4 regions of the Metabacillus sp. KH_069 genome follow, and region 1 is predicted to be linked to each of the others. Evidence: riboswitches for the same ligand, from Rfam matches in the RefSeq annotation. Region 1 holds a riboswitch; each other region holds the start of a gene.

Evidence for each region. A riboswitch is a leader RNA that binds a small molecule or an ion and turns the genes downstream of it on or off. The one in region 1 is predicted to bind S-adenosylmethionine.
Region 2: linked by a shared signal. The riboswitch ahead of AC3ISE_RS04815 (MetQ/NlpA family ABC transporter substrate-binding protein) and the one ahead of mtnW (2,3-diketo-5-methylthiopentyl-1-phosphate enolase) in region 1 are both predicted to bind S-adenosylmethionine.
Region 3: linked by a shared signal. The riboswitch ahead of AC3ISE_RS09345 (YezD family protein) and the one ahead of mtnW (2,3-diketo-5-methylthiopentyl-1-phosphate enolase) in region 1 are both predicted to bind S-adenosylmethionine.
Region 4: linked by a shared signal. The riboswitch ahead of mmuP (S-methylmethionine permease) and the one ahead of mtnW (2,3-diketo-5-methylthiopentyl-1-phosphate enolase) in region 1 are both predicted to bind S-adenosylmethionine.

What each region holds. Positions count from the first base shown of each region.
Region 1 is NZ_CM174460.1:1,550,457-1,558,293, reverse strand. Features, by position in the region: gene AC3ISE_RS07680 (ZIP family metal transporter) at 1-565, shown strand, start outside; gene AC3ISE_RS07675 (Spo0E family sporulation regulatory protein-aspartic acid phosphatase) at 619-867, opposite strand; gene cbpA (cyclic di-AMP binding protein CbpA) at 1,359-2,015, opposite strand; gene AC3ISE_RS07665 (1,2-dihydroxy-3-keto-5-methylthiopentene dioxygenase) at 2,188-2,721, opposite strand; gene AC3ISE_RS07660 (methylthioribulose 1-phosphate dehydratase) at 2,747-3,379, opposite strand; gene AC3ISE_RS07655 (2-hydroxy-3-keto-5-methylthiopentenyl-1-phosphate phosphatase) at 3,376-4,038, opposite strand; gene mtnW (2,3-diketo-5-methylthiopentyl-1-phosphate enolase) at 4,035-5,273, opposite strand; SAM riboswitch class I at 5,509-5,617, opposite strand; gene AC3ISE_RS07645 (pyridoxal phosphate-dependent aminotransferase) at 5,714-6,886, opposite strand; gene AC3ISE_RS07640 (carbon-nitrogen family hydrolase) at 6,988-7,776, shown strand.
Region 2 is NZ_CM174460.1:951,316-959,152, reverse strand. Features, by position in the region: gene AC3ISE_RS04835 (ammonium transporter) at 1-847, shown strand, start outside; gene AC3ISE_RS04830 (carotenoid biosynthesis protein) at 1,165-1,935, shown strand; gene AC3ISE_RS04825 (lysophospholipid acyltransferase family protein) at 1,919-2,578, shown strand; gene AC3ISE_RS04820 (phytoene desaturase family protein) at 2,606-4,078, shown strand; gene AC3ISE_RS04815 (MetQ/NlpA family ABC transporter substrate-binding protein) at 4,665-5,483, opposite strand; SAM riboswitch class I at 5,554-5,661, opposite strand; gene AC3ISE_RS04810 (phytoene/squalene synthase family protein) at 6,070-6,903, opposite strand; gene AC3ISE_RS04805 (phytoene desaturase family protein) at 6,896-7,837, opposite strand, start outside.
Region 3 is NZ_CM174460.1:1,886,389-1,894,225, forward strand. Features, by position in the region: gene carB (carbamoyl-phosphate synthase large subunit) at 1-1,857, shown strand, start outside; gene AC3ISE_RS09325 (dihydroorotate dehydrogenase electron transfer subunit) at 1,854-2,639, shown strand; gene AC3ISE_RS09330 (dihydroorotate dehydrogenase) at 2,633-3,568, shown strand; gene pyrF (orotidine-5'-phosphate decarboxylase) at 3,537-4,256, shown strand; gene pyrE (orotate phosphoribosyltransferase) at 4,253-4,885, shown strand; SAM riboswitch class I at 5,703-5,808, shown strand; gene AC3ISE_RS09345 (YezD family protein) at 5,915-6,058, shown strand; gene AC3ISE_RS09350 (phosphoadenylyl-sulfate reductase) at 6,166-6,867, shown strand; gene cysP (sulfate permease) at 6,922-7,837, shown strand, end outside.
Region 4 is NZ_CM174460.1:4,372,502-4,380,338, forward strand. Features, by position in the region: gene mmuM (homocysteine S-methyltransferase) at 1-943, opposite strand, end outside; gene mmuP (S-methylmethionine permease) at 918-2,321, opposite strand; SAM riboswitch class I at 2,402-2,506, opposite strand; gene AC3ISE_RS21920 (response regulator transcription factor) at 2,647-3,336, shown strand; gene AC3ISE_RS21925 (sensor histidine kinase) at 3,333-4,337, shown strand; gene AC3ISE_RS21930 (ABC transporter ATP-binding protein) at 4,439-5,200, shown strand; gene AC3ISE_RS21935 (FtsX-like permease family protein) at 5,190-7,133, shown strand; gene AC3ISE_RS21940 (EamA family transporter) at 7,222-7,837, opposite strand, start outside.

The DNA.
Region 1 (7,837 bases):
AGCACTGAACCAGGGAGGCGTTTTTCAGGTTTGTGCGGGTCTTTTTCTGGGCGTGCTTGTCCTGACAACACTTGAAAAGAAAATCCCCCACATCGACCTTGAACATTCAAAATACGGGATTGAATTTGACCAGAAAGCCCTGCTTATCATCGCTGCCATCACCTTGCATAATCTGCCTGAAGGGTTATCAGTCGGGGTAAGCTACGCATCTGATCAAAGCGAAACCGGAAATTTAATAGCTTTCGCCATCGGGCTTCAAAATGCTCCAGAAGGGTTTTTGGTTGCTCTGTTTCTAATAAACCAGAATATCGGCAAATTCAAAGCCCTGCTCATAGCGACAATGACAGGGGCTGTCGAAATTGTCACTTCCCTGCTTGGTTACTATTTGACTTCATTTGTAGAAAACCTCGTGCCTTATGGTCTGTCTTTTGCAGCGGGAGCCATGCTGTTCATCATATATAAAGAGCTCATTCCTGAAAGCCACGGAGACGGCAACGAGAGGAATGCGACCTATTCATTTATTTTGGGTATTCTCTTTATGATTGTGATGATTGAGACTTTATAAATAAATGTCTAAAGGCAAAAAAAAACCTAATACTCCTCATGAGTATTAGGTTTTTATATCGTTAAGCCGTCCCTTGCTGTCCATTTCTTCATAGACTCAATAAATTGAAGGAAAGATGGATTTGTTCTGTTTTCTTCTTCAAAAAGAATTTGCTGATATTTATTTAGGAGCATGTCCAATTCCTGACTGCACTGAACGGCGCTTTCACACGTGTACCCGCCTGTTCTTGCTGTATCGATCATTTCCTTGCGTTTAGAGTCAATACTCGCCAATAATTGAGACTTGCTCATTTCAATTGTCATTTTCTTCCCTCCGCCTCATCTCTTAAGTATCTATATTGGGAATAAATATATTTATAAAGTATTACAGATACTTCTAAACTTGTAAATAGATTAGCAATAATCGACAATATTCACGCCTAACATTATGACAATTTTGTTAAAAATAGATAAGATACTCCGTTTTACCCGATTTAAAAAGATATAAAACCACGAAAAACATACTTTTTCTTGTTTTTATAAAAATATAAGGCTGTTTTCGCATAGATTGTTTTTTTCATGATAAATGTTGTTCGTTTCTTTCCGCGGGGAGCATGGGAGCCTCCTAGGCGTTGCCTGTGGGGTCTTCCATTATGCTCTTTTTCCTAAGGAGTCAAAATTATCCGCCACAATCCACTTACGGTTTTTAACCTTTAGTTTAGTCTAATAACAACAATATTTATGAAATGAGCCAAAAATAAAAACAGACCAATATTTTCGGTCTGCTTTTCACAATTTATTATTTAAAAATAATCTTACTGCTTCGTCAGCACTTTTTCACCTAAATTCACATCATCTACAGAAGTTACCCGGAAATCTTTATCTTCCAGCTTCTTGATGATTTTGTTCAGCTTTTTTTCTGAAACGTCATGAGAAAGATTGATGATGATTCTTCTTAAATATGTATCCCCGTTGTCGAGCGTAAGCAAGCCTTCTATGTTTACATCTTTAATGGTTGAAACTAGCTCCTTGATGGCTCCTTTATGCTCTTTCGTGCCGACTGTCAGAATATATCCGCCTGTCTTCATGCCAAATGAATCCTCGAGAACATCCATGACGTTGCCATGCGTAATAATGCCAGAAAATTCTTCTTTCTCATTCAGCACCGCTAAAAATGGAAGGCGTCTGATTGAAAGGAATGTCTTAAAGAAAGAATCCTCTTCATAAATAAACGCATCATGATCCTGAATCAGAGACTCGATCGAATCCTCGTCCTTGCCCTGCTTTTCTACATAATGATCAAGAAGATCCACCTTATAGATTAATCCGGCAAAAGCTGTGCCATTCTCTTTAAGCACCGGTATGCTGCGATACCCTGACTCCTTCAGCAATTCATAAGCTTCCTTTACAGTGCTTTCTGCCTTACAGTACCTGACATCCTCTTTTTTCACGAAATTGTAGCGAATCTTCATCTTTGCAATCCTCCCTTTAAGGCATATTTATTGTTGAAAATTTACCATATAATCATCAGAGAGTAAAGAAAATTAAAATTATTTCGGTATTTTAACGTTCTTGCTGATTTTTCAGTCATGCAGCAGCTGAATAAAAAAACCCCCTCCACCATCCGGTGAAGAGGATTTCAACTTAAGCCTGCTGTTCTTCTTTTTCGTAAATCGGCACCCAGCCTTCAGATGTAACAAAGATGCGCACGGCGACAACTTTACGGTCCTCCTGAAGAGTGAAATAATGACGGATGTTCGGCGGTACGGAGATCAGGTCGCCCGGGTTCAATTCTACATCGAAGAACGAGCCGTCTTTGCCCTGAATGATGAAAATGCCGTGGCCGCTGACGATGAAGCGCACTTCGTCATCAGTGTGATGATGCTCCTGCTGAAAGTTTTGCAAAAGCTGATCAAGGTTTGGGGTGCTGTCAGACAGAGAGATGACATCCTGAGCCTTGTAGCCGCGGCGCTCTGAAATATCCGCAATTTCATCCTTGAATACTTGCAGAATTTCCTCTTTTTGCTCATCTGACAAACTGTAATTTTCTCTTAAAGCTTCTGGAAGCTTCTCGATATCCCAGTGCTCATAAATAACTTCCTGAGACACAAGAAAGGCTGCTACTTCCTTTTGATCAGAGATTCTTTCATTTGTTTCCTGTAATCGTATCGTTGCCATTCTGATTCCTCCTATTGTTAAGCTCTTAATGAGAGAGCGATTTAGCTTGTTTTAAAGAGAGTACTTTTAAATGATAGGAAAATAAAAATTCGCATGCTTCCAGGATTTTCTTCGCTTCGAAAGCATCTTTGCCCCACACCGTGATGCCATGATTGCGGATCAATACAGCACCAGAATCTCCCTTAACATACTGGCCAAAGTCAGCAGCGAGCGCCGGAATATGAGCCGCGTTTTCAATAATGGGAATAAGCCACTCTGCATCTTCTTCCCAAAGTCCAAAGGCTTTGATGATTTCCTGCCCTTTAAACGCAACACCGCCCTCATCGCCGTAGAGCTCTGAGATGACATTGTTGTCAACCGTATGGACGTGGAGGCTGCAGCCTGCGTTTGTACGAGTATAAATTTCCACATGAAGAAGGGTTTCTGCAGAGGGCCTAAGCTTTGTTTCTTCAAGAGCTGCCCCGTCTCCATCGACCAGCAGGAAATCCTCGTCTGTCTCGATTCGCTTATCCTTGCCGCTTGAAGTAACTAAAAACGAGAGAGGCTCTGTGTTCACTTTAATCGCCAGGTTGCCGCTTGTTCCGGGAAACCAGTCCCGCTCTGCAAGCTCGCGTTTTACAGCAGCCAGCTCGCTCCATCGCTGATTTAATATACTCATGATACCGCCTCCTGCTTTTCCTTAAGTCCATCTATGACATCAAAAAACGTAGCGAATTCCTGATGCGGAAGGTCCAGGGACTTGCATTTTTCAAGAAGAAAATCTCTTGCAAAAACAAAGTCTGCAAGCTTTGAAGCCTCTAAGTCTGTAACAGAATCACCGATGACAATGACTTCCTGACCTGGATCTGCAAGCTTCCTGATCAGACTCGGCTTGCAGCAGCCGCAGTCATTGCTGCACTGCGCGTCGCATGTGTTTGGCCATAAGATTTCAATTGTCTCACCGCTGAAATCACCTTCATTGCAGTAAACACGGCTGCGGTCTACAAGGCCATTTAACAAGGGATGGACAAAGAAATCAATGCCTCCGCTTACAATATAGAGAGGAATTTCTTCCTCCTCCGTAAATTGAACAAATGCACGGAAACCATCCCGAAGCTGCGCGGTAAACAGCAAGTATTGAATCATATCGTATTTCAGCTCGGATGGAATCAGCTGAAACATCTTACCCACTCCTTCGCGGACAGAAATCCGCTGACTCAGCACATCATCCTTCAAACCGTCCCACTCAGGCGGAGCAAACTTTTTCATGATGGCAATAATGTTGTCATTATTTGTGATGGTTCCGTCAAAATCACAGATGATGATCGGCTTGCTCATTTGCTCACCTCCACCTGCCCCCAAAGATCGAGTGCGATTCTCAAATCGGCATTTTCCTGTGCTTTTTCAGTCAGGGAGATGCCTTGTAAAGAAGCATCGATTGCTGCACGGAAAGCTTTTCCTCCTGCAGCAGCGCCATTTGGATGGCCATGAACGCCTCCGCCGGCATTGATGACACTGTCTAACCCGAAGTCCTGGATCAAAACAGGGACGAGTCCCGGATGAATGCCAGCTGATGGGACAGGGAATGTTTCCTTCAGACGCACATTTTCCTTACAGGCTGCCCCGATAGAGAGGGCTGCTTCCCGTTCAAGCGCAACACTGCCGTACGGTGAAGGGAACAAAGAAAAATCTGCCCCGCTGTATCTCAGCAATTTTCCAAGTAAAAGAGAATGCGAGATTCCATATAGGGATGATGATGCCAATGCACCGCTGACAGCTGGATGAGCCATCAATGGAATGCCGATGTCTTTGTCCTCAGCCAGGCTTTGCAGCACATCAAGACCGTAAGCAAACACATTAAACAGCAGCGCATCTGCTCCAAGCTCTGCCGCACGCTTGGCTTTTTCTTTCAAATCATAAGTTTTGCCTGATAAATGAACCGCGTACATCGCCTTATGACCTGTCTGCTCATAAACCTCGTTCAGCACTTCTTTTCCGGCAGAGATGCGCTGTTCAAATGGTGTCAGCGGATTTTCAAACAGAATCTCATCATCTTTTACCATATCGACCCCGCCAAGCACCTGATCTTTAAGCTGATTCTTTAAAAATGAGAGATCCCTTCCGATGACGCCTTTAAAGATACTCATTAATAAAGGTCTGTCATACACGCCCAGTTTTTCACGGATGCCGCTGATTCCGAATTTAGGACCTTGAAACTCCGCAAGAAGATCATCTGAAAAATCCAGATCCAGCAGCTTCACTTCGCCGTCCAGGGAAAGCTTTCCGAACACGGTCGCAAGAATCGCCGGCAAATCATGGCTGAAATTCACCCCTGGATAAAAAATGTTGACGATGCCTTTTTTAACGCGTTTGTCTAAAAAAGCGGAGACCTTATCATCTGCGTCAAACTCTTCAATGGATACTACCTTCCCTTTGTGCTGCTGCAATTGTTTCTGCGTCAGTTTCGGAAGATCCGTCCATGAACCAATGGTTAAGCCAAGGGCAATCCCCTCTGCTTTTTTTTCTAAATTTTTCTCATCATGGATAAGATAGGTTGCTGTAATACCGCTCATGTTTGTACCGCCTTCCATAACAATATTAGAAAAGCGCAAGTGCCCGTTTAGCTCAGGCATGGCAGATAAGGATCCGTCTGTAAAGGCGCTTTTTGCCTTTACAGACGGATCCGTTCTGGCCGAGGAGCTGGGCGACTCCGCTTGTCATCTATGCGCAAATCTTATAATTCCTTAAACATATAAAAAAGGCCTCTTTCCGCTAATCGAAAAGAGACCTTATCTGACATGGCTAAGATCCTTATCTATCAGCGAATGCTGCAAGATTTAGCACCGTGCTTAAACCTTGGTTTAAGTCGGTTGCCGGGCTTCATCGGGCTAGTCCCTCCACCTGCTCTTGATAAGAATGGCTTATTTATTTTATCTTCTGAATATCTGAATAATTGAATAACCTGAATTTAATTTGGATTATGACAGTTTTTCAAAAGACTGTCAACATCATTTCAAAATAAATTCAGAGATTTTATCCGCTGGGCGGCTTCTCTCAGTCTTTCTTCTGAGGTCAAAAGCCCTGCCCTTACATAGCCTTCTCCGAATTTCCCGAAACCGACACCAGGTGCAACGCAGACATGGGCGTGCTCGAGAAGATATTCGGCAAAGGATTCTGAAGTAAAGCCTTCCGGGACAGGAAGCCAGGCAAAAAACGACCCAGGAGGCGCTTCAACCTTCCAGCCGATTTCGTTCAGAGCAGTGATGAATGCATGGCGTCTGCTCTCGTACCGCTCCACCAGTTCATCCACACAGGCCTGCGACTCAAGCAGGGCAACTGCTGCCGCCTCTTGAACAGCACTGAAAACACTGACAAACATGTGATCCTGCAAGAGGTTAATCGCCTCAATCACACTTTCATTTCCAATCGCAAAGCCAATCCGCCAGCCTGCCATATTATAAGTCTTTGAGAGAGTATAGATTTCAATCCCAGTCTCTTTTGCCTCTTCTATTTCCAAAAAGCTGACTGGTTTTTTTCCGTCAAATCCTATGGCGCCATAAGCAAAATCATGGACAACGCAAATTTCATTTTCTTTTGCAAACGCAACGGTTTCTTCAAAGAATTCTTTTGTGGCAACTGCACCTGTAGGATTGTTGGGGTAATTCAAAAACATAAGCTTTGCTTCTTTCTTCGCTTCTTCAGTAATCTCACCGTAATCCGGCAAAAACTGATTTTCTTTTACAAGCGGCATAAATTCCATCCTCGCGCGGGCAAGCTCTACCCCGGACCAATAGTCAGGATAGCCTGGATCCGGTACGAGAACTAAATCATCAGGATTGAGTAAACATTGCGGAATTTCAACAAGTCCTGCTTTCCCGCCGAACAAAATCGCGACTTCTTTTTCAGCATTCAGTGTCACACCGTATTCCCGCTTGTAAAATTCCGCAATTGCCTCTTTAAGAAATTTCTGTCCGCGGAACGGGGAATATTTGTGGTAGTCCGGATTTTCTGCCGCCTCTTGAAGTGCCTTTACAATATGGGGCGGTGTCGGCTGATCAGGATTCCCCTGTCCAAGATTAATCACGTCATGCCCCGCTTCGATACTTGCATTCACTCTTGCTACGAGACTTGCAAAAAACTGCTTTGGAAGCTTATTTAATAACTGTGATTGATTGAAGTTTTTCATGTTTTACACCTTCTCAAAAAATTCTTGAAATTCTAGTGAAAAATCATATATTGTTAAAGTCAGCTTGTAAAGAAAAATTTTTAAGGCGGAGATGACGACTGATGAATCCAAAAGTGGCTTGCCTGCAAATAGACCTTGTATTCGGTAACCCAAAAGCAAATATTGAAACGGTAAAAAAAGAAATAGAAAAAATTGCAGCAGCTGAAAAACCGGACGTGATCGTTCTCCCTGAACTGTGGACGACCGGCTATGATCTTACCCGGCTTGAAGAGATTGCAGATCCAGACGGAACTAACACAATCGCTTTTGTAAGCAGTCTGGCTAAAACATATGAAGTCCATATTGTGGCTGGTTCTGTTGCGAAAAAAACGGAATCAGGCGTGACCAACACGATGTACATTTTTAATAGACATGGTGAGCTTATCCATGAATACAGCAAGCTTCATCTTTTTAAACTGATGGATGAGCACCTGTATTTAAACGGCGGAACTGAAAAAGGCCTGTTTCAACTTGACGGTTTGCAGAGTGCGGGCGTCATTTGCTATGACATCCGGTTCCCTGAATGGATCCGTGTTCACACAACACAAGGAGCGGAAATTCTTTATGTAGTGGCGGAATGGCCGCTCCAAAGACTTCATCACTGGAAATCAATGCTGATCAGCCGTGCGATTGAAAATCAGTGTTTTGTTGTAGCCTGCAACCGCTCAGGCAGTGATCCGAAAAATGAGTTCGCCGGCCATTCGATGATCATTGATCCGTGGGGAGAAATTTTAGCTGAGGCCGGGACAGAGCAAACCTCCATTACAGCAGTGCTCCAGATGGAGAAAGTAAAAGAAATCAGGAAACAAATTCCTATTTTCAAAGACAGACTTCCTCATTTTTACTCTTAAAAAAAGTATTGACAGTTTTTCATTTTACCTGTTAACATTCAGAGCAAGTGATAAATTCCAA
Region 2 (7,837 bases), 600 kb from region 1:
GAAGGATTTGGGCAAGCAGGACTTTGCAGGCTCGACTGTTGTTCATTTAACTGGCGCTATGGCAGCTCTTGCAGCAACGATTGTCTTAAAACCAAGGCTCGGAAAATACGGGAAAGACGGAACCATGAATCAATTATCCGGTCACAACCAAGTGTTTACAGCATTAGGCGTGCTCATTCTCTGGGTTGGATGGTTTGGTTTTAATGCAGGAAGCACATTCGGCGTGTCAGACGGGTTCTTTGGGTATGTAGCTTTAAACACTCAGCTTGCGGCTGCTGCAGGTGCAGTTTCTGCAATGATTGTGGTTCGCATGATGACAGGAAAAGCAGATATCCCAACAACCTTGAATGGTGCACTTGCAGGTCTTGTAGCCATTACAGCGTCTTGTGCGTTTGTTGCTCCGTGGGCAGCAGTTGTTATTGGATTAGTCGGAGGAATCATTGTCTACTTCAGCATGAAACTATTTGATAAAGCCAAAATTGATGATCCGATTTTTGCCCTGTCTGTTCATGGTGCTGCTGGAGTCTGGGGAACATTATCAACCGGATTCTTCGCAACTCCAGAGCTTGCAGAACGAAACGGCGGTTTAGCCGGATTATTCTACGGCGGAGGCTTAACTCAGCTTGGGGTTCAAGCAATTGGCATCCTATCATGCGCTGCTTACGCGTTTGTCATCTCCTACATTATCTTGAAAGTAATGAAGCAAGTGATGGGCACAATCCGTGTAACGGAAGAAGAAGAAATGATCGGACTGGATATGAGTGAGCACGGAAGCTACGGCTATCCTGAATCATTCGCAGCTGCACAAGAAAGCAGTTCATATAAGAAAAGCGCAAGCGCCCGTTAAGCTCCGACAGACAGATAAGGATCCGCCAGTAAAGGCGCTTTTTGCCTTTATTGGCTGATCCGTTCTGGCCGAGGAGTTGGGCGATGGAGCTAGACATCGAAGCGCAAAACTTACAATATTCTCTTTATAAGAAAACTACAGCCTAATAGGTAAATCAGATGGTTCGTTTTGAGAGAACAGTCTAAATGGAAGCAGGCAATAAAGTCCGGTTGTGACTTTATTGCCTGTTTCTTATTGTTTAAATTAATAGACAGCGCATGTATTCTTGTGAATCACACCCCTGTCTCCTATAATCAAGGTAGAGAGAGGTGCGAAAAATGAAACTCGATCAATCCATCTATTATTTTTTTCTATTTTGGTATGCATGCGGGGTTATTTTGCTTAGCTTTGATATTCTTCCTCCTGCCCTTGAATGGGCCAATGTCGTCTTTTTGATTGCAGCGGGGATCATCGGCGGCATTTATTTTATCCGCTCCTACGGCCGGACGAAAGGACTCGCCATATCGTCACTAATCGTGTTTTTTTCCATTTTTGCTGAACATCTTGGGGTAGAATACGGAATTCTTTTTGGAGATTACTATTATACTCAGGATTTTGGTCCGAAGCTGATTGGCGTACCAATTGCGATCGGATTTGCATGGCTGATGGTTATTGCTTCTTCGCATGCGCTGGCAAAAGTCATTGCTTACAATCAAAATGTCATCCTATACGTGCTGACCGGCTCATTTCTTGCAGTCCTAATGGATTTAATCATTGATCCAGTCGCTTATGAAGTGAAAGAATATTGGGTCTGGCATGCCGAAAGCTTCTATTACAATATTCCATTTTCAAATTTTGCAGGCTGGTTTATCGTGGCATTCATTCTTCACTTTGCCATCTACTTTATCGTACATAAAGAAATTTCAACCTATAATCTTTGGCACAGCAGAATGATCCTTGTTTTCGGATTGATTCAGGCTATGTTTATCCTGCTTGCGCTGATTAATCAGCTTTGGCTTGCCGTCATTATGACATCTTTGCTTACAGCCATTGCTTTGGCAGGCTATTATCTTTCACTGAAGAGGTTTACACATGATCGAAGCCGCTAAAAAACCATATTTTGAAAAACTCTTTTTCATCTATAATCGTATGCTGTTTAAACGGCATTTTAATGGCATCTATACGGACAGCTGCGCAAATATTCCGGAACAGGCCGTCATTTGCATGAACCACAGCACATGGTGGGACGGATTGCTGCTTTTCCATTGCAATCAAGCTAAGCTTAAACACGACATTTATATTATGATGCATGAAAAGGGACTCATCCTGTTCCCATTCTTTAAAAAATTGGGTGCTTTCTCAGTAAACCGCGATAAACCTAAAGACATTGTGCTTTCTCTTCAGTATGCAAAAACCAAGCTCGGTGAAAACAAGTCTGTCTGTCTGTTTCCGCAGGGCGATGAATTGCACCTTGAGAAAAGGCCGCTTGGATTTTTGCCTGGCGCGATTTCCCTGCTTGAGAAAAATAAAAAGGTCCCCATCTTGCCTATGCTGTTTTACTACTCTTTCGGCAATCAAAAAAAACAGGATATTTTCGTCCGGATCTTACCTCCTCTCTTTTATGATCAGCTTGAAGGAAACACACGCAAGGAAAAAAATGAACATTTCGAATGCTTCTTTACAAAAGAACTGGATGTTTTAAAACAGCAGGTCATGGATCAAGATACAAAGAACTTCGTTAATATTTTATAGCTTTCAGTGTAAGAAAGGACGTTACGAATGAAAAAAGCGGTTGTTATAGGAGCCGGATTAGGCGGATTATCTGCTGCAATCACACTTGCAAGCCGAGGGTTCACGGTGGATGTATTTGAGAAAAACAGTCACGCCGGCGGAAAATTGATGCCGGTAGATCTGGGCGACTATCATTTTGATTTCGGCCCAAATACGATTACAATGCCGCAAGTGTTTGAGCGTGTTTTTTCAATTGCCGGCGAAAAGATGCAGGACTATATTGAAATGAAAAAACTTGATGTTCATACAAGGAATCTGTTCGAAAACGGTGCCGTATTTGATTTTACAAGCCGGGCGGGAGCCATGAAAAACCAGCTTGAAACGGCAGATCCATTTGCTTCAGAACGCTATGATTCGTTTTTAGAAGAGATTACAAGACTCTACAAATTGTCAGAAACCTATTTTTTTCCTAAGCTGTTCGAATCCTTTACAGACTATTTGTCTCCTTCTCTTGGAACTGCTCTTCTCAAGGTAAGACCGCTTGAATCCATGCACCATTTTTTCAGCCGCTATTTTAAGAATCCTGACATTATAAAAGCATTTGACCGTTATGCGACTTACATTGGCTCCTCACCCTATATTTCACCTGCCACATTCGCTATGATTGCCTATTTGGAGCTTGTACAGGGCGTTTATTATGTTAAAGGAGGCAATGTGAAAATTGCTGAAGCTTACCTGGAAATAGCAGAAAAGCTGGGGGTTCAGTTTCATTTTGGCAGTGAAGCTGTCAAAATAACTGTTGAAAAAAAGCGCGCGAGGTCTGTACTGCTTTCAGACGGACAGCAATTTGAGGCAGATGAATTTGTTATGAATGCCGACTTGCTTGAAGCTTATCCAAACCTCGTCCGCGAACAGGATCGGCCAAAATTCACCACAGCTAAACGCGACCGTTACCAGCCGTCCATCTCAGCATTCGTCATACTGGCAGGATTAACGATTCGCAATCCGCAATTGCTCCACCATAATGTCTTTTTTTCAGAAGACTATGAAACAGAGTTCCGTGAATTGTTTTCAGATCATCAATACAGCGAAACTCCTACCATCTATATTAGTAATTCTTCCTATAGTGACCGGACTGTTTCCCCGCATGGAGACAACCTGTTTATCCTTGTCAATGCTCCTGCGCTGACTAAAGAAGGCACGCTCGTTATTAACGAAGAAGAGTATAAAGAACGGATTTACGATTTATTAGAAAAAAAAGGCGTGCAAATTCGCGGCCATCTTGCCTGTGAGCGCATCATCACTCCGCTTGAGATATCAAAAACGTTTGGGGCCTACCGCGGGGCATTATATGGCATATCCGCCAACAGAAAAATAGATGCTTTTCTCCGTCCAAGCAACTTTGCAAAGGATATTAAAAATCTCTCCTTCGTCGGCGGAAGCACGCATCCAGGCGGAGGTTCGCCAATGGTTACGTTAAGCGGCATCCATGTAGGAGAGGCTTTAGCAAAAAGATATTGAACGGCTTCATGAAAGAGGGGCTGTCCAAAAAGTCATTTTTTACTGACTTATTGGACAGCCCCTTCTTTTGGGACATTGCCCCATCAAAAGTTTCAGTATTAAAGAGAATGACGCCACTTTTTAAGCTTTGAATCGTTAAAAATGGCAGCACTACTCGGAATGATGCCATTTTTTAAGCTTTGTATCGATAAAAATGGCAGCACTACTGGGAATGACGCCACTTTTTAAGCCTTGAATCGTTAAAAATGGCAGCGCTACTGGGAATGAGGCCACTTTTTAAGCTTTGAATCGTTAAAAATGGCGGCACTACTGGGAATGACGCCACTTTTTAAGCTTTGAATCGTTAAAAATGGCAGCACTACTGGGAATGACGCCACTTTTTAAGCTTTGTATCGATAAAAACGGCAGCACTACTGGGAATGATGCCACTTGTTAAGCTTTGTATCGATAAAAATGGCAGCACTACTGGGAATGACGCCACTTTTTAAGCTTTGAATCGTTAAAAATGGCGGCACTTCTGGGAATGATGCCACTTTTTAGCTTTGTATCGTCAAAAGTGGTAGTACTGCGGGTAGCTCCTTTCTCTCTATTGCTTCTGTTCCATCCATTCAGGCTTTCCAAAACCTGCAAAATCTTTATCAATCGCTTTTTCAAACCCTTCAGATTGAACAACTTCCTTAATATCTTCAGCAATCTCTGAATCTGCATCTTTCGTATTCATCACGACACGATTGCGGTGCACATCATTCATATCCTCAAGCTTAACTGCGTCTGCAAGATTCATTTTCGCAGCTAAAGCAAAATTCCCCGGTACTGCAGACAAATCTGTATCCTCCACTGCTCTTGGCAATTGGGCAGCTTCTACAGGAACGAATGTTAGTTTTTTAGGATTTTTGATCACATCTTTTTCAGATACTTGGATCGGACTCACATCTTCATTCAGCTCGACTAATCCTCCATCTTTCAAAATCTGGAGAGCGCGCGCTGCGTTGGTTGGATCATTTGGAATCGCCACAGTCGCGCCCTCCTTCACTTCACTGAGGGATTTGATTTTGTCAGAATAAATTCCCATAGGTGCAGTAGGCACAGTAATCACTTCGGATAAATCCAATTTGCTTTGTTTTGCGAAGGTTTCCATATAGATTTTATGCTGAAACAGATTAGCATCAAGCTCATCATTGCCGAGCGCCTGATTTGGCTGAATGTAATCATTGAATTGAACAACCTCAACTTCGTAGCCTTTTTCCTCAAGTCCCGGTTTTATAGCCAGCTCAACCATATCTGTGTAAGGACCTGCTGAAGCTCCAATCTTAATACTCTTCTTTTCTCCATCTGCTCCTTCTGCACCGCAAGCAGATAAGACTCCCATAACAAGTACAATAAGAGCTAAAACTAATTTTTTCATTCTTTCTCCTCCTATTTTTCCACACAAAAAAATTCCCCTTTCATTCAGAAAGAGGAATCGTATGTATGACGACTTATCTTCCAGAATGAACAATCATTCTGCAGGATTTAGCACCGTTCCATTTAAGGAGGTTGCCGGACTTCGCAGGGCCTGTTCCCTCAGTCTCTCTTGATAAGCAAGCTATTAAATTTGAATAACGTAATTTTATCCTGTATATTCCAATCTGTCAATCACTATTTTAGAATAATCAAAATAGTGAGATTAAAAACCGACAAAAAGCACCGTCCCGATGAAGACGGTGGTTCAGCTATCAGGTCAGGTCAGCTGCTTTTACTGCACTTTACCTTTGCTACTTGACCAAGTTAATGCTGCTAAACTGCTTTTACTACACTTTATCCTTTATACCTGACCAAGTTTATGCTGCTAAACTGCTTTTACTGCACTTTACACTTTATACCTGACCAAGTTTGTGCTGCTAAACAGCTTTTACTGCACTTTACCTTTTATACCCGACCAAGTTTATACTGCTGCCCGCGTAAACCTCACCAGCCTCATAAATTCTGGCTGCCGCAGAGCCAATTCAGAATCAGATCTGCGACAGTATAGCATGTTTTTCTTCATTCGAAACAAAGTTCCGCTCACCGAACACATCGTAGTCATTCAAACGGATTTTATTGAGTATAGCTCTGTAAAAGTGTCCGGCAGCTTTTACAGGTGCTCGGGCATGAAGAGGATACTCATTCATCGTCAGCATCGCCGTGTCATACTGTTTCTCCGCTTCAGCGGCAAGATGCTCCCATACTCTGATGAATTCTGGAGTAACGTTCTGCTGCTGAAGATCCCGCTCTGTCAGCTGATGTTTTCGCATAATGTCTTTAGGGACATAAATCCGGTCACGTTCGAGATCCTCACCGATATCACGCAAAATATTTGTCAGCTGCATCCCAAGTCCAAGTGCAATGGCTCCCTCTCTAAGAACCGTCTTCTTTTTAGGTGCCAGAATGGGCAGAAGCATCAGACCGACTGTACTTGCAACATGATAGGAATAATTCAGCACTTCCTCCATAGTCTCATAGCGGATTTTCACAAGATCCATACCCTGTCCTTTTATCATATCCCAAAAGGCCGGAACATCCATTTCATACTGCCGGAAGGTGTCGTGAAGGGCAACCCACATAAAGTTTTCATGAGAAAAACTGCCTTTTAGAAAGTCCTCAAACTCCGTCTGAAATTGTCTGAGCTCTTCTTTCGGATTCTCCCCTTCGTCAACGATATCATCTACGATTCTGCAAAAAGCGTATACTGCCCAGACAGCTTTCCTCTTTTTAGAAGGAAGGAGAGAAAAAGCTTTATAGAAAGTTTTAGAATGATGCTGAATGACTTCTTCACATTGTTTATAGGCAAGGTTTAAATCAACCACTCAAACTCACTCCTTCACTCTCTTTGTTCTTATGATCTGACAAGATGGCTGATACCATCAATTTCGCACCCTGCATCACAATCGGTATCCCGCCTCCCGGATGAATGGATGCTCCCGCTGCATATACATTTGACAGCTTCGAAGGCTTTACCTGAGGTCTGAAGACGCCTGATTGGAATAAGGAAGGCGCAATGCCGAAGCTGCCTCCCTGAAAAAGACCTTCCATCTCTTTATCTTCAGGTGTACGGACCTTCATCCACTGAATGGATTCTCTGAGTCCAGGGAATCCCCGCTCCTCAAGCTGATCGATCATTTTCTCGATAAAGCCATTTTGCTCCTTCCAATTGATTCTGCTTCCGGAAGGCACAGGAATTAATGCATAGAGCACCCCATGCTCCTCAGGCGCAAGCGAAGAATCGATTACAGAAGGATGAAAAGCATAAAAGGACGGATCTGTAGGAACTTCTTTAGTAACAAAAATTTCTTTCATATGCTGATTAAAATCTGAACCCATAAAAAATTGATGAACAAGTGCATCCTTGTATACTTTGTTTAAGCCGAAATAAAGCATGACGCAGCTTGATGACGGCGTATAGGTTCGGGGCGGCATCGATTCTTGTGAAATCAGCTTGGATGCTCCTGGAAAATCTCCATTTAAAACAAAGGAATCTGCTTTTATCACATTGCCGTTAACAATCAGTCCCTCTGCTTTTTCGCCGTCTGATAAAACTCTTTCAACATTCGCGTTCTTTACAACTTCTACACCATGTTTTAAAAGTTCTTTTTCTAAAACGGTGACAAGACTTGCATAACCGCCTTTTAAATAATAGATTCCATGCTGATGCTCGCTGAATGAGATGAGTGAGTACAGAGCGGGAGAATCAAGAGGATTGCCGCCTATATACAGCGTCTGCAGAGAGTATGCCTGCCTGAT
Region 3 (7,837 bases), 340 kb from region 1:
GCGATCGATCTGTTCTTCTTAGTGAAAATAGAAAAAATCATCAAGTTTGAAAATGTGCTGAAAGAAGCAAAGCTTGATGCTGATGTCCTAAAACAAGCCAAGAAAATGGGCTTCTCGGATATTGCAATCGCAAGGCTCTGGAACATGGCTGAACGTGAAGTCTATGACTACAGAAAACAGCTGAAGCTGTTCCCGGTTTTCAAAACAGTTGATACATGTGCAGCCGAGTTTGAATCACAAACTCCTTACTTCTACGGCACGTACGAAGATGAAAACGAATCTGCTGTAACAGACAAAGAAAGTGTGATTGTCCTCGGTTCAGGACCGATTCGAATCGGCCAGGGCGTGGAATTTGATTATGCAACGGTACATTCTGTATGGGCCATCAAAGAGGCCGGGTATGAGGCAATCATTATCAACAATAACCCTGAGACGGTTTCTACAGACTTCAGCATCTCAGATAAGCTTTACTTTGAACCGCTTACTGCAGAAGATGTCATGCATATTGTAGAACTTGAAAAACCACGCGGCGTAGTCGTTCAATTTGGCGGACAAACAGCTATTAATCTAGCAGAAGAGCTTGAAGCAAGAGGCGTGCAGATCCTTGGTACATCCCTTGAAGATTTGGACCGCGCTGAAAACAGAGATAAGTTTGAGTACACATTAGGCAAGCTTAACATCCCTCAGCCGCTCGGTAAAACAGCCACTTCTGTTGAAGAAGCAGTTAAAATTGCAGCAGAGATCCGCTACCCGGTATTAGTTAGACCATCCTATGTTCTCGGCGGCCGGGCAATGGAAATTGTATATGAAGAAAAAGACCTGCTGCATTATATGAAAAATGCGGTAAAAGTAAATCCGCAGCATCCCGTTCTCATTGACAAATATTTAACCGGAAAAGAAATCGAAGTAGACGCGATTTCAGACGGCGAAACGGTCTTTATTCCAGGAATTATGGAACACATCGAACGTGCAGGCGTTCACTCAGGCGACTCAATTGCCGTCTATCCGCCGCAAACTCTGTCCGCAGAAATAAAGGAAACGATTATAGAAAGAACAATCGCTCTTGCCAAAGGATTAAATATAAAAGGTTTGCTGAATATCCAGTTTGTTATCTACAAAAATGAAGTTTATGTGCTTGAGGTAAACCCAAGATCAAGCCGCACGGTTCCATTTTTAAGCAAGATTACGGGAGTCCCAATGGCGAATCTCGCTACAAAGGTTATCTTAGGAAAAACACTTCATGAGCTAGGCTATGAAACAGGCATTCAGCCTGAGAGTGCCGGCGTCTATGTGAAAGTTCCGGTATTCTCCTTCGAAAAGCTGCGCAGAGTCGATATTACACTCGGCCCTGAAATGAAATCTACCGGAGAAGTCATGGGCAAGGATACAACGCTTGAAAAAGCTCTGTATAAAGGCCTGATTGCATCCGGAATGAAAGTGCAGAATTACGGACAGGTTCTGCTGACGATTGCAGATAAAGATAAAGAAGAAGGTCTTGAAGTTGCAAGACGCTTCAGCGCCATCGGCTATCAGATTATGGCGACAAGCGGAACGGCGGAATACCTTCATGCCAATGGAGTTTCTGCAAAGATTGTGAATAAAATCGGCAGCGAGGCGCCAAACATGCTTGACATCATCCGCACAAGCGAAGCACAGTTTGTCATCAATACACTGACAAAAGGAAAACAGCCGCAGCGGGATGGATTCCGAATCCGCCGTGAATCTGTAGAAAACGGCATTCCGTGCTTAACATCGCTCGATACGGCAAAAGCGATTTTAAGAGTGCTTGAGTCCATGACATTCTCTACAGACGAAATGCCAAAGCGCGCTATCAGCAAAGAGGTGACATACGCTTGATACAAAAAGAATGGATGACGATTGCAGATCAGAGGGAATTGGCAGCAGGCATTTATGAAATCACATTAAAAGGCAGTTTAGTCGATCACATGAATCAGCCAGGGCAGTTTGTACATGTAAAAGTTTCAGAGACGGCCTCACCGTTATTAAGAAGACCGATCAGCATAGCGAAAATAGACAAAGAGAATCAGGAATTTACCATGATATATAGAGCAGAGGGAGCAGGCACGAAGCTCCTTTCTGCAAGAAAGAATGGCGAGCTTGTTGATGTACTTGGACCGCTCGGCAATGGATTTGATCCTGAACAGATGGAAAAAGGCGATACAGCCCTTCTTGTCGGAGGCGGGATCGGCGTGCCTCCTTTATATGAACTGTCAAGACGCCTGATAAAAAGAGGGGTTACGGTTAAGCATGTTCTGGGCTTTCAGTCAAAAGAGCACGTTTTCTATGAAAAAGAGTTTCAAAAGCTTGGAGATACTTATGTAACGACTGTAGACGGCACTTATGGAATGCAGGGATACGTCACAGATTTGATTAAAGAATATGATCTCGCTTTTGATGCTTTGTTTTCCTGCGGACCCACTCCGATGCTTGCAAACATAGAAAGACTTTTTCCTGACAAGCGTGTCTTTCTGTCACTAGAAGAAAGGATGGGCTGCGGAATTGGCGCATGCTTCGCCTGTGTATGTCATACAGCTGATGATCCTGCTGGCACTTCTTATAAAAAAGTGTGCAGCGACGGTCCAGTATTTAAAGCCGGGGAGGTGCTTTTATCATGCTGAACATCGAATTGCCCGGTTTATCCCTGAAAAATCCGGTTATGCCGGCCTCAGGCTGCTTTGGCTTCGGTAAAGAATTTGCAAACCTGTACGATTTGAGCAGTCTTGGTGCGATTATGATTAAAGCTGCCACGGCAGAAGCACGCTTTGGCAACCCGACGCCAAGAGTGGCGGAAACAGAGGCAGGCATGCTGAATGCCATTGGCCTTCAAAATCCAGGCCTCACGGGAGTCCTTGAACAAGAGCTTCCCTGGCTCGAGTCTTATGATGTGCCGATTATTGCGAATGTAGCGGGCTCCGCACAGGAGGATTATGTTGAAGTAGCAAGAGAAATCAGCAGAGCAGAAAATGTTCACGCAATTGAACTGAATATCTCTTGCCCGAATGTAAAAACGGGGGGAATTGCTTTCGGAACGAACCCTGAGATTGCCGCATCTTTGACAAAGGCAGTAAAAGAAGTATCAGAGGTGCCTGTCTATGTGAAGCTTTCTCCAAATGTAAGCAACATTGTTGAAATCGCCAAAGCCATTGAAAACGCAGGTGCAGATGGTTTAACGATGATTAATACGCTGCTTGGGATGAGGCTCAACATGAGAACGGCAAAACCAATTCTCGCCAACCGCTCCGGGGGATTATCAGGCCCTGCCATCAAGCCTGTCGCGATCAGAATGGTGTATGAAGTAAGCCAGGCTGTTTCCATACCGATTATCGGCATGGGAGGCGTGCAGACAGCTGAAGATGTCCTTGAATTTATGTATGCAGGTGCAAGTGCAGTCGCTGTCGGAACAGCAAACTTCGTCAATCCGTTTGTATGTCCAGAAATCATCGAACAATTGCCTCAGACATTAAAAGAATATGGATTTGAACATATTTCAGAATGCATCGGAAGGAGCTGGAAAAATGAACGGGAGACCGCTAATTATCGCGCTTGATTTTCCGGACGGAAAAGAAGTGGACGGATTTTTAAAAAAGCTGCCTGATCAAAAGCTTTATGTAAAAGTGGGAATGGAGCTGTTTTATCAGGAAGGCCCCGCGATAATCCATCAGCTTAAATCAGACGGACATGACATTTTTCTTGATTTGAAGCTCCATGATATTCCGCAGACCGTCAAACAGGCTATGAAAGGACTTGCAAAGCTTGAAGTGGATCTTGTCAATGTTCATGCTGCAGGCGGAAGCGCGATGATGCAGGCTGCGATAGAAGGTCTGGAATCAGGAACGCGGGCAGGGGCAAAAAGACCTGACTGTATTGCTGTAACTCAATTAACAAGCACATCAGAGTCCATGCTTAAACATGAACTGCTTATCGAAAAAGGGCTGAACGAAACCGTCCTGCACTATGCCAAATTGGCAGATGAGAGCGGACTCGATGGGATTGTCTGTTCTTCGCTTGAAGTACCTGATATCTATCAGCATTTGGACCGTTCTTTCAAAACCATTACGCCTGGAATCCGCATGGCGGAAGACTCAATGAATGATCAAGTGAGAGTGGCGACTCCTTATAAGGCGAGAGAGCTTGGATCAACTGCCATTGTTGTCGGCAGAAGCATCACAAAAGCGGATGATCCGCTGAAAGCATACTTACAAATGAAAAACGCATGGGAGGGTCTGCCTGTATGAAACATCAAATTGCTGAGCAGCTGTTAAAAATTGAAGCCGTCTTTTTAAGTCCAAATGAGCCATTTACATGGTCAAGCGGCCTCAAATCTCCAATTTATTGCGACAATCGTTTAACGTTATCCTATCCTGAAGTCAGAAAAGACATTGCAGAGGGATTAACTAAGCTAATCAGGGAAGAGTATCCCCAGGCTGAAATGATTGCAGGAACCGCAACAGCCGGTATTCCTCATGCTGCATGGGTTAGTGATCTTCTTAATCTGCCTATGTGCTATGTGAGAAGCAAGCCGAAGGGCCATGGAAAAGGCAATCAAATCGAAGGGAAAGTGCACGAAGGTCAAAAAGTCGTAGTCGTTGAGGATTTAATCTCAACAGGAGGAAGCGTTATTACGGCTGTTCAGGCTCTGCGAGAGGCAGGATGTGAAGTAATTGGAGTGGTCTCCATCTTCACATATGAATTGCAAAAAGGCGCAGAAATGCTTGCAGAAGCAGGCATTCATACTGTATCTCTTACCGATTATTCTTCATTGATTGATGTAGCTTTGAATAAAGGATCCATTGAAAAAGAAGATCTGGAAAAGCTGAAAAAATGGCGTGAAAACCCGGCAAATGAAGCATGGATGACTGTTTAAATAGGCAAAAAGAGGCTGGGACAAAAGGTTTTCAGGCAAAGAATAATCCGAACTATTATGTGAAATTCCAACTTGAATTTCGTTTTAGTTCGGATTTTTTTCTATTGTTGCTGCAGTACTAAATGTTAGAAACCTTAGGAGGATAGCAGCGGAAGGAACTTGACTCCTGCGGGATATAGAGCAAAATGGGAGACCCCACAGGCAACACCGAGAGGCTCTCATGCTCCCCGCGGAAAGCAAGTTCCTCTCGCTGCAAGGAACGGACTATATTTAACATTAGAAACAACAATTTATGCGAAAATAGCCCTTTCTTTTAATAATTTTCGCACTATTCAATGTTCGGCTTTAGTTTCAGGAGATAATCGTTACGTCCCAGTCTCTTTTTTATATCCAAATCAAAATCGAAACTAGAATCGAAACAAGGCTTAGAAGCAGATAACCAGTTCGGAACATTTTTATCTGCCATGCTTTTTTATCAAACCTTTTGCAAAACGAGAAGCTCGCATGGCCGAGCCAGCCAAATATCCAAAAAAGTCCGGATTGTTCACTTTTGATTTTTTGGAAAATAAGATGATCATCAAGAGATACAATGGCATAAGCTAATGAAAATCCGCCTATAACGAAAGCGAATAGGGTCATAATGAATGGAATGAGAATTTGTTTCACCTCTACGATAGTAATTTTTTGACCATAAACTTTATTCACGATTCTCAATTTTAGAACTAAATTTCGCTGAAAAATAAAAAAAATTAATTCCGATCGAAAAACTAGGGTTGACACGGCGGCTAATTGTGATAAAATTTAGAAAAATATAATAAACTTATCCAGAGAGGCGAAGGGATCTGGCCCTGTGAAGCCCGGCAACCTGCGTTTGGCAAGGTGCTAAATCCAGCAAAATGTAAACCCATTTTGAAAGATAAGGTACATTACCTGAACAGTCTTTCAAGTTGGAAGGCTTTTTTACATTCTCAGATTGCGGTGCATTTCTCAGAAAAAAAGAGCGGATAAGAAATGAAATGGGGGACTGCAGTGGGAAAGGAAGAACAGCTTGAACTCGTCTTCGAAAGATTAAGGGAAATGCTGAAAACGATGAATTATGGTTCTGTCACATTGATTGTTCAGGACGGCAAAGTGATTCAGCTTGAGAAGAACGAAAAAGTAAGAATAAAATAATGTGCTGACTAGATAAACTGGAGGCATTTTAACATTGAACGGGTTCCGTCATTCTGTTAAAGTGTCTTTTTTTAACGGGACCTGGCTGATAGAGGGGAAGAATTCACATGCTTACGTATGAAAACTGGCAGGAGCCAGCGGCTGAGTTTGAAGTTGATGACACTTATAAAGGCGCATTAAACGTTTTAAAGTGGAGCTACAGTCATTACGGCAAAGAGATTGTTTATGCCTGCAGCTTTGGAATAGAAGGGATTGTGCTTGTTGATTTAATTTCGAAAGTAGAGCCGGATGCAACTATTGTTTTTCTGGATACGGACGTTCATTTTAAAGAAACATATGAAACAATCGACCGGGTGCGGGAAAAATATCCGAAGCTGAATATCGTGATGAAGAAGCCGGAACTCACATTAGAGGAACAGGCAGCGGAACATGGAGATAAACTTTGGGAAACCAACCCGAATAAATGCTGCCAAATCAGAAAGCTTCAGCCTCTGAACGAGACGTTATCTGAATCTGAAGCATGGATCTCGGGACTGCGCAGAGAGCAGTCAGAAACAAGGAAACATGTTCAATTTATTAACCGGGATGATAAATTTCAGTCGGTGAAAATTTGTCCGCTGATTCACTGGACATGGAAAGATGTATGGCGGTACGTGCACAAAAATGATTTGCCTTATAACCCTCTGCATGACAGGGGCTACCCGAGCATTGGCTGCTCTCACTGCACCGCACCTGCGTTTAATGCCGATGATTTGCGTTCCGGAAGATGGAGCGGACAGGGTAAAACAGAATGCGGATTACATGGATAAGGAGCAGGTCCCGTGCTTGAAATAGCGGCTCTTGCGATCAGTCTCTTTTTTGCAATGAATATAGGGGCAAGCGGTGCTGCTGCCTCGATGGGTGTTGCTTATGGGTCAGGTGCAGTCCCAAAAGCAAGGCATGCCCTTTTCATTTGTGCAGCCGGGGTCTTTGCCGGAGCGGTGCTCGGAGGCGGAGAAGTTGTTAAGACAATCAGCGGAGGCATCATACCTCAGGAAATTATTAATGTAAAAATCGTGCTGATTATCATTCTATCTGCGACAAGCTCCCTGTTTTTTGCAAATTTGCTCGGCATTCCGCTTTCTACCAGTGAAGTTACGGTTGGGGCGGTAGTAGGAGTCGGGATTGCGTATCAAGTGCTGTTTGTTAATTCGCTGCTGGTCATTATGATGTTTTGGGTGATCGTTCCTGTTGCTGCTTTCGGTTTAGCCTGGATATTCGGCAAAGGGCTCTATAGGCTGCAAAATAAGGGATTTTTGCATGATCGTCCGTGGCTTACCGGCATTTTGATTCTTGCAGGATTTCTTGAAGCCTTCTCTGCGGGGATGAATAATGTCGCGAATGCAGTTGGTCCTCTAGTTGGAGCAGGTTTGATCTCCGTTTCAAAAGGAACCTGGATCGGAGGGGCATTTGTAGCAATCGGAGCCATTTTCCTCGGAAAAAAAGTACTGGAGACCAACGGCAAGAAGATTACCAGATATTCAAAGCCTGAAGGGATATTAATCTCAGGAACTGGTGCCGGTCTCGTCATTATCAGTTCCATTTTCGGATTGCCGGTTCCGCTCACACAGGTCACTTCATCAGCGATTATCGGTCTTGGAATGGCGAAAAACGGAAGCGAAATTCTTCATAACCACATCGTGAAGAAAATTGTCCGCATATGGATTGTTTCACCTCTGTTTTCACTGGCCATTTCTTATTTCTTAGTTAAATTATTTTTAGAAAGTGATCTTTACTCAA
Region 4 (7,837 bases), 1.6 Mb from region 1:
CAGCCCGCCATTTTTTTGAAATCTTCTCAATATGGCGAGGTGCTGTCCGGCAGCATCCCCCAATTAAGCGGGCCCCTGATTTGTACCATTCTTCTGACTGTTGATCCAGTTCAAGGCAAGATTTTTGCCCATGCCATGTTTTAGTTTCCGGATTATACGCTTCTCCAGAATTAGGGTATACAATAACCGGTTTTTTTGTCTGGCTGCTGATCACTTTTATGGCTTCATTCACCAATTCCAGTGGTGCACAGTTGATGCCAATTGCAGCAATTTGTCCGTTGCACCCGAAGGTATTTGCACACACCTCGAGGAGGGTGCCATCACTAATCGCTTTCTCATTTTTCAAGGAAAAGGACAGCCATGCATATGTATTGGGAAATTCCTTCAATAAAGAACTTAATACGTTTGCTTCCTGAAGGGAAGGAATTGTTTCAAATGCCAGTAAATCAGCACCTGCTTCAATCAAAGCTGATATTCTTGGACGATGAAATTCTTCTAATGTTGCATCCGTAACACCATAGTTGCCTGTATACTCCGAACCATCTGCAAGATAGGCGCCATAAGGACCAATTGATGCCGCAACCAATGGTTTTGGTCTAACAGCTCCCATTTCTTCCTTCCAAAAATCATCTCTTGCTTTTTTGGCAAGCAGCACCGTTTTCTTCATTAATTGCAAGGCTTCTATTTCTTCGATTCCCCGCTTCAAGAACCCATCAATTGTTGCCTGGTAGCTTGCCGTTATTGCACAATCCGCTCCCGCACGGAAATAGTCTGAATGAACCTGATAAATCAATTCCGGGTTTTCAAGCAATATTCGGGCTGACCAAAGGGGATCGTCCAAATCACAGCCATGCTGCTCAAGCTCTGTAGCAAGTGCTCCATCAAGAATCATAATGGAATGGTCATGTAAAATAGCGTCAATTGGATTGATTTTCTGCTGCATATCCTTCTCCTCTTTCCTTTACATACTGAGTTAAATAATAGCTTCCATAACAAATCAAAATAAATGGAATGCCGCAATAAAGTGCAATTCGCTGTGCAGGGTCAAATGCGATTCCAACTAATGATGCGAGACACAGCACAAAAGATGCGATCGGCACCAGGGGATAGAAAGGCGTCCGGTAAACCAGATCCTTTACTGAATGACCTTCTTTGATATATTGTCTGCGAAAGAAAAACTGTGACGCACTAATACTCATCCAGACGACAACCACAGCTAAACCTGAAATGGAGACAAGGATGATATACACTGTATCTGGCGCAATGATGCTTGAGAATAAAGCCAAAGTACCGCCCAGCATGCTGAATATCACAGCATATATAGGTACACCTTGTTTTGTCACTCTAGCAAAAATAGGTGATATGGTTTTCTTATTTGAAAGAGACCAGAGCATTCTGGAAGCAGCATATAGACCTGAGTTTGCTGCAGACAAAATTGCCGTTAAGATAACGAAATTCATGATATCTGCTGCAAATGGAAGACCAATTCGTTCAAGAACAGCAACAAAGGGGCTCTTTAAAACCCCTGAATCCGATGCAGGCAGCAGCGCCGATAATACAACAATCGTTCCTACAAAAAAGAGGATCAATCTCCATAATGTTGTTCGAATCGCGATGGGTATTGTTTTTTCAGGCTCTGCCGTTTCTCCGGCTGCGACCCCTATTAATTCTGTTCCCGAATAAGCAAAGTTCACAGCAAGCATCGTCATGATCACGGCAAATGCACCATTCGGAAATAACCCTTCACTTGTAAGATTCGTAAAGAATGGAGCAGAACTCGAGTCCGTCAGCGGAATAAAGCCAACAATTGCGGCTCCTCCTAAAAGAATAAAAATCACTATGGCAACGACTTTAATCGATGCAAACCAAAACTCAGACTCCGCAAAAAACTTAACCGTCACAGCATTTAATAAAAAGATCATCAAGGCAAATACCGCGCTCCAAATCCAGACGTTAATGGACGGAAACCACCTTTGCATCAGCAGCCCAGCTGCCGTGAATTCTGAACCTAACGCAACCGTCCAAGTAAGCCAATACAGCCAGGCTACTGTGTACCCTGTTCCTGGACCAATATATTTAGCGGCATAGCTGTGAAATGCACCAGTCTCCGGCATATGTACTGATAATTCCCCTAAACAAAGCATAACGAGATAAACGACCAGCGCCCCAACTAAATACGACAGGATGGTGCCAAACGGTCCAGCCTGCTGAATCGTATAACCTGTACTTAAAAATAAACCTGTTCCAATGACACCTCCAAGCGATAACATGACTAAATGACGAGATTGCATTTTCCTCTGAAATTGCTGCTGACCTTCCATTTCTACTCTCCTTTTTTTCAAATCCAAAAAAATGAAAAACGCACTCTTTAAAAAGAGTGCGCTGCTGACAAATAAAGGTATGCTTATCTATCAGGTTCATTCACCCGCTGGAATTAGCACAGTGTCATCATAGACCTGCTGCTGAGGTTTCAAAGGGCCAGTCCCTCCACCTCTCTGGATAAGAAATTATTTTTTTATTACAATAGCAATCTATTGAAACAATGTCAAGATTAGTATGAATATTCCGTGCAATGTGATCTATAGCACACAAATCTGTTTTACTATACAATAATTGTAAAAGAAACCTTATAGTGTGGTGACATTTTTGTTCAAACTCCTTTTAATTGAAGATGATTTAACCCTGTTTAATGAAATGAAAGAAAGATTAAATCAATGGTCATATGATGTTTATGGAATCACTGATTTTAATAAAGTGATGCAGGAATTTTCAGAAGTTAAACCTGATTTGGTCATCATTGATATTCAGCTGCCGAAGTTTGACGGTTTTCATTGGTGCCGAATGATCCGTGCCCATTCAAATGTGCCGATCATCTTTCTGTCCTCGCGGGATCATCCGACTGATATGGTCATGTCCATGCAGCTTGGGGCCGATGATTTTGTCCAAAAGCCTTTCCACTTTGATGTGCTGATCGCGAAAATTCAGGCCATTCTCCGTCGTGTTTATAACTACAATACTGAACAAGTAAGTCTGAAAACATGGTGCAATGCTGCGGTTGATTATGAACGAAATACGGTTACGAATGAAGCAGGCTCCGTTGAACTGACAAAGAATGAAATGTTCATCCTCAAACTGTTAATTGAACAAAAAAACAAAATTGTCAGCAGAGACAAACTCATGAACAGCCTGTGGGATGATAAACGCTTCATAAGCGACAATACGTTAACAGTAAATGTCAACCGCCTGCGAAAGCGGCTCGAGGAGATTGAATTAGGCCGTTTTATTGAGACAAAAGTAGGACAGGGCTATCTTGCGTCAGAAGAGGAAATGCTATGATCCGCTGTTTCTTAAAAGAGCGCCGCAGCTGGATTTTCTTTTTCATTTTTATTCATGTCCTGATTCTCTTTGTCTCTTTCATCGATTCAGCCATTCCATTTGAGCCTGTTTTGTATATTGTCTTCCTTTCCATGATCTCATTCTTTGTTTTCTTAACGGTTCGGTACAATAAAGAAACCGCTTTTTATAAAAGCCTGGAGGATCGGGAAAACAACCTTGATTTATCAAGCATTCCAGTACCGGAAAGTCCATTTGAACAGTTGGTCGAAAAAACGCTCATCGAACAGGCAGAGATGCTGAAAAAAGATGCTATGCACAGCAGAATTTCGCTTGAACAAGAAAAAGATGAACTGTTATCGTGGATTCATGAAGTGAAGACCCCGCTAACTGCCATGCATTTAATGATCGAACGCATGGAAGACGATGCAATGAAAACGCAATTGACGTATGAATGGCTGCGGATTCACCTTCTGCTTGATCAGCAGCTGCATCAAAAACGGATTCCGTTTATAGAAAACGATTTGTATATTGAAACAGTCGACTTGGAAACGGTGGTTTTTAATGAGATTAAGACGCTGCAGTCATGGTGTATTCAAAAAGGGATTGGATTTGACATTCAGCTTGATCAAAAGGAAGTCCTTAGTGATGCGAAATGGCTGGCATTTATTATTAGACAGATCTTAACGAATGCAGTGAAATACAGCGAAGCCTCTGACATTTCTATAAAAAGCTGGAGTCAGGATGATCAAACAAGGCTTGAGGTGAAAGATTTCGGCCGGGGCATTGATCAAAAGGACCTGCCGCGCATATTCGATAAAGGCTTCACATCGACCGTCAACCATCAAGATCACGCTGCTACAGGGATGGGGCTGTATCTCGCTAAAAAAGCAGCCACTCCCCTTCTGATCGATATTCACGCACAGTCAATCGTCAATGCAGAAACAGCATTTGCGTTAACTTTTCCTAAAAGGAATGATTTTGCGGCCGTCATTAGCGTGTGACAAGAATGTCACATGCTTTTCTATTTTGTTCGCACAATAAAAGGAAAAGGACCTTTCTCCTTTTTATAATAAAGGTAATGAATGAAGAGGAGGAAGCGAGTATGGCGATATTAGAAGCATCAAAGCTCCATAAAAGCTACGGAAATAAGTTTAATAAACAGGAAGTCCTTAAAGGGATTGACCTTTCGATACAAGAAGGCGAATTTGTCAGCATCATGGGTGCATCCGGTTCAGGCAAAACAACGCTGCTGAACGTCCTGTCTTCGATTGATAAAGTAAGCGGCGGGACCATTCAAATTGAAAAGAAAGAAATGACGGGCATGAAGGAAAAGGAGCTTGCTGAATTCAGAAAGCATCATCTCGGCTTTATTTTTCAGGATTATAACCTTCTGGACACACTGACAGTGAAAGAAAATATTCTGCTGCCGCTCTCCATTTCTAATGTTCCCAAGAAAGAAGCGGACCAAAAATTTCAGGCATTGGCAAATGAACTCGGCATCAGCGAGCTAAAAGACAAGTATCCGAACGAAATTTCCGGCGGCCAGAAGCAGCGTACTTCTGCAGCACGGGCCTTTATTCACGAACCAAGCATTATTTTTGCCGATGAACCAACAGGCGCACTCGATTCTAAATCGGCTGCTGACTTGCTGAATAAATTGACCGAGCTTAATGAAAAACGAAAAGCAACCATTGTCATGGTTACGCATGACCCTGCTGCTGCAAGCTACTGCAGCAGAGTCATCTTTATAAAAGACGGTCAGATCTATACTCAGTTAAACAAAGGCGGCCAGACAAGGCAGGCATTCTTCAAAGACATCATGAAAACGCAAGGCGTTCTGGGCGGTGTTCAGGATGAACGTTAATCAGCTGATTATCAAAAACCTGAAAAAGAATATAAAGAATTACTATCTCTATATTTTTGCTCTCATTTTCAGCGTGGCGCTTTATTTCGCATTTGTCACGCTGCAGTATGACCCTTCTATGGACGCGGTAAAAGGTTCCATCAAAGGAGGGGCCGCCATCCGGGCTGCATCTGTCCTGCTGATTGCTATTGTCACAATTTTTTTGCTCTACGCCAATAACATTTTCATTAAACGCCGCAGCAAAGAGATTGGACTGTTTCAGCTGATCGGAATGACAAAGCATAAGATTTTCCGCCTTTTAACGGCAGAAAACTTCCTGCTGTACTTTGGATCTCTTGTTCTTGGTATTTTCGCAGGTTTTGCGGCTTCAAAATTAGTGATGATGATTTTATTCAAAATTACCGGGGTGGATGATGTAGCTAAACTCCACTTTTCCGCCCAGGCTTTCGTGCAGACACTGATTGTCTTCATCGTCATATACCTTCTTATCATGCTGATGAACTATCTGTTTATTAAAAGACAGAGCATTCTCTCGCTGTTCAGAGTGCTCTCATCAGCAGAAGAGAAAGTAAAAAAGATGTCCTTTTTCGAAATGGCCATTGGCATCCTTGGAATCATTATGATTGCGGCCGGGTATTATGTTTCCTCTAAGCTTTTTGGCGGAGACTTTAAATCCATGATGGCCCTATATGGCGCCATGCTATTTATTCTCGGTTCTGTTATCCTTGGTACCTATCTTTTTTACAAAGGGTCCGTGAGCTTTATTTTCCACCTCATCAGAAAGAAAAAAGACGGCTATTTGAAGGTTGGAGAGGTTCTGTCTCTTTCCTCCATCATGTTCCGGATGAAATCAAATGCCCTGCTGCTGACAATCATTACGACGGTCTCAGCACTTGCAATCGGGTTGCTGTCCTTGAGCTACATCTCTTATTACTCAGCTGAAAAAACCGCTCAGAATCAAGTGCCTGCTGACTTTTCCTTTACTGAAAGCAAAGATGCTGCACAATTTGAAAAAGCTTTGGATTCTGCTGGGATAGCGTACGAGGCGGACTCCACTGATATTGTCATGGCTGAAGTGGATATCAGCGACATATTCAGCGCCAAACTAGAAGGACTGAATTATGACCCGAGCAAGATGACTCTTCCTGTCATCAGTGAAAAAGCGGCAGGAAAAGAACTATCTAAGGACGAAACGATTTTCACAGGGTACAGCGACCTGCTGCAAAAATTCATGCCGCTTGATGAGAGCGGAACCGTTACTCTTCTTGGAAAAACAACAAAAATCCCGCAAACTTACTTGGGTATGGAAAAAGATTCTCCAGTATCCTGGTATTTCACATCCGGGGGAATGCCGACAGCAATTGTCGATGATACGGTCTTTAAACAGCTGAAAGAAGATATGAATCCTGATGTTCAGCAGCCGGCATCTACTTATATTGCTGTTGAAATACCGGATCAGGAAGAAGTAAAAGAAGCGAATACCCTTTTCACGTCCTTAAAACTGGGTGAAAACGCCCCAAACGATTCCCAGCTTGAAGTGCTGAACAGCCAGAAGCGCAATATGGGAATGGCCATGTTCATCGTCGGCTTCCTTGGGCTGTCCTTCCTGGTCACATCAGGTTGCATCCTTTACTTTAAACAAATGGGCGAGAGTGAAGAAGAAAAACCGAATTACACCATCTTGCGAAAACTCGGCTTTACACAGGGAGACTTGCTGAAAGGCATACAGGCCAAACAGCTCTTCAACTTTGGAATTCCACTAGTAATTGGGTTGCTGCACAGTTATTTCGCCGTGCAGTCTGGTTGGTTTTTATTTGGAGCTGAAGTTTGGACTCCGATGATTATTGTTATGGTTTTGTATACGGTGCTTTACTCGATCTTTGGAGTGCTGTCTGTGCTGTATTCTAAAAAAGTGATCAAAGAGGCATTGTAAGAGAAAACTCCAGCTGGTTGGCTGGAGTTTTTCTTGTTCTTGTCATTCGTTTTGAGATAATCAATCATCAACTGACAGATACTTCCTCTTATTCCTTAGCTCTTAAAAACACCAAAAACCCAATTCCCGCCAATAAACAAGAAACCCCCGCCCAAGAAACCAAATCCAGCTGCTCCCCAACAAGCAGCACACCCAGCAAAGCAGCGGTTAAAGGTTCTGCCAATGCGAGCGTGACCGCTGTTGAGGACGGAACATAATAAAGGGCTTTAGCAAAAAGAAGGTAGGCAATGCCCGTCGCCATAATGCCCAAATGGAGACTTACCGCCAGCCCCTCAGGCTCCGCAATCCAACTCATGTCATATAGAAAGAGAAATGGAGATAAAAAGACCGCACTGAGAGTAAATACAACCGCTACAACCGGTAAAGAAGGATAATTCTGCACAAGCCGCCTGCTGACCTGCGTATAAACAGCAAAGGATAAACCGGCCCCTAGAGCCATGACAATACCAGATGGAGCAACACTCATTGAGTCACTATTTGAAAATAGCAGGATGCATCCAAAGATTGATAGAAACGTTGAGTACCACCAGCCTCTTGATGGACTTTTCTTCAGCACCAGCCACTCCAGTGCACCCGATAGAAGAGGGGCGCTTCCAATAGCGATAACAGTACCGACTGCCACTCCGGTTAGTTGTACCGCTGTG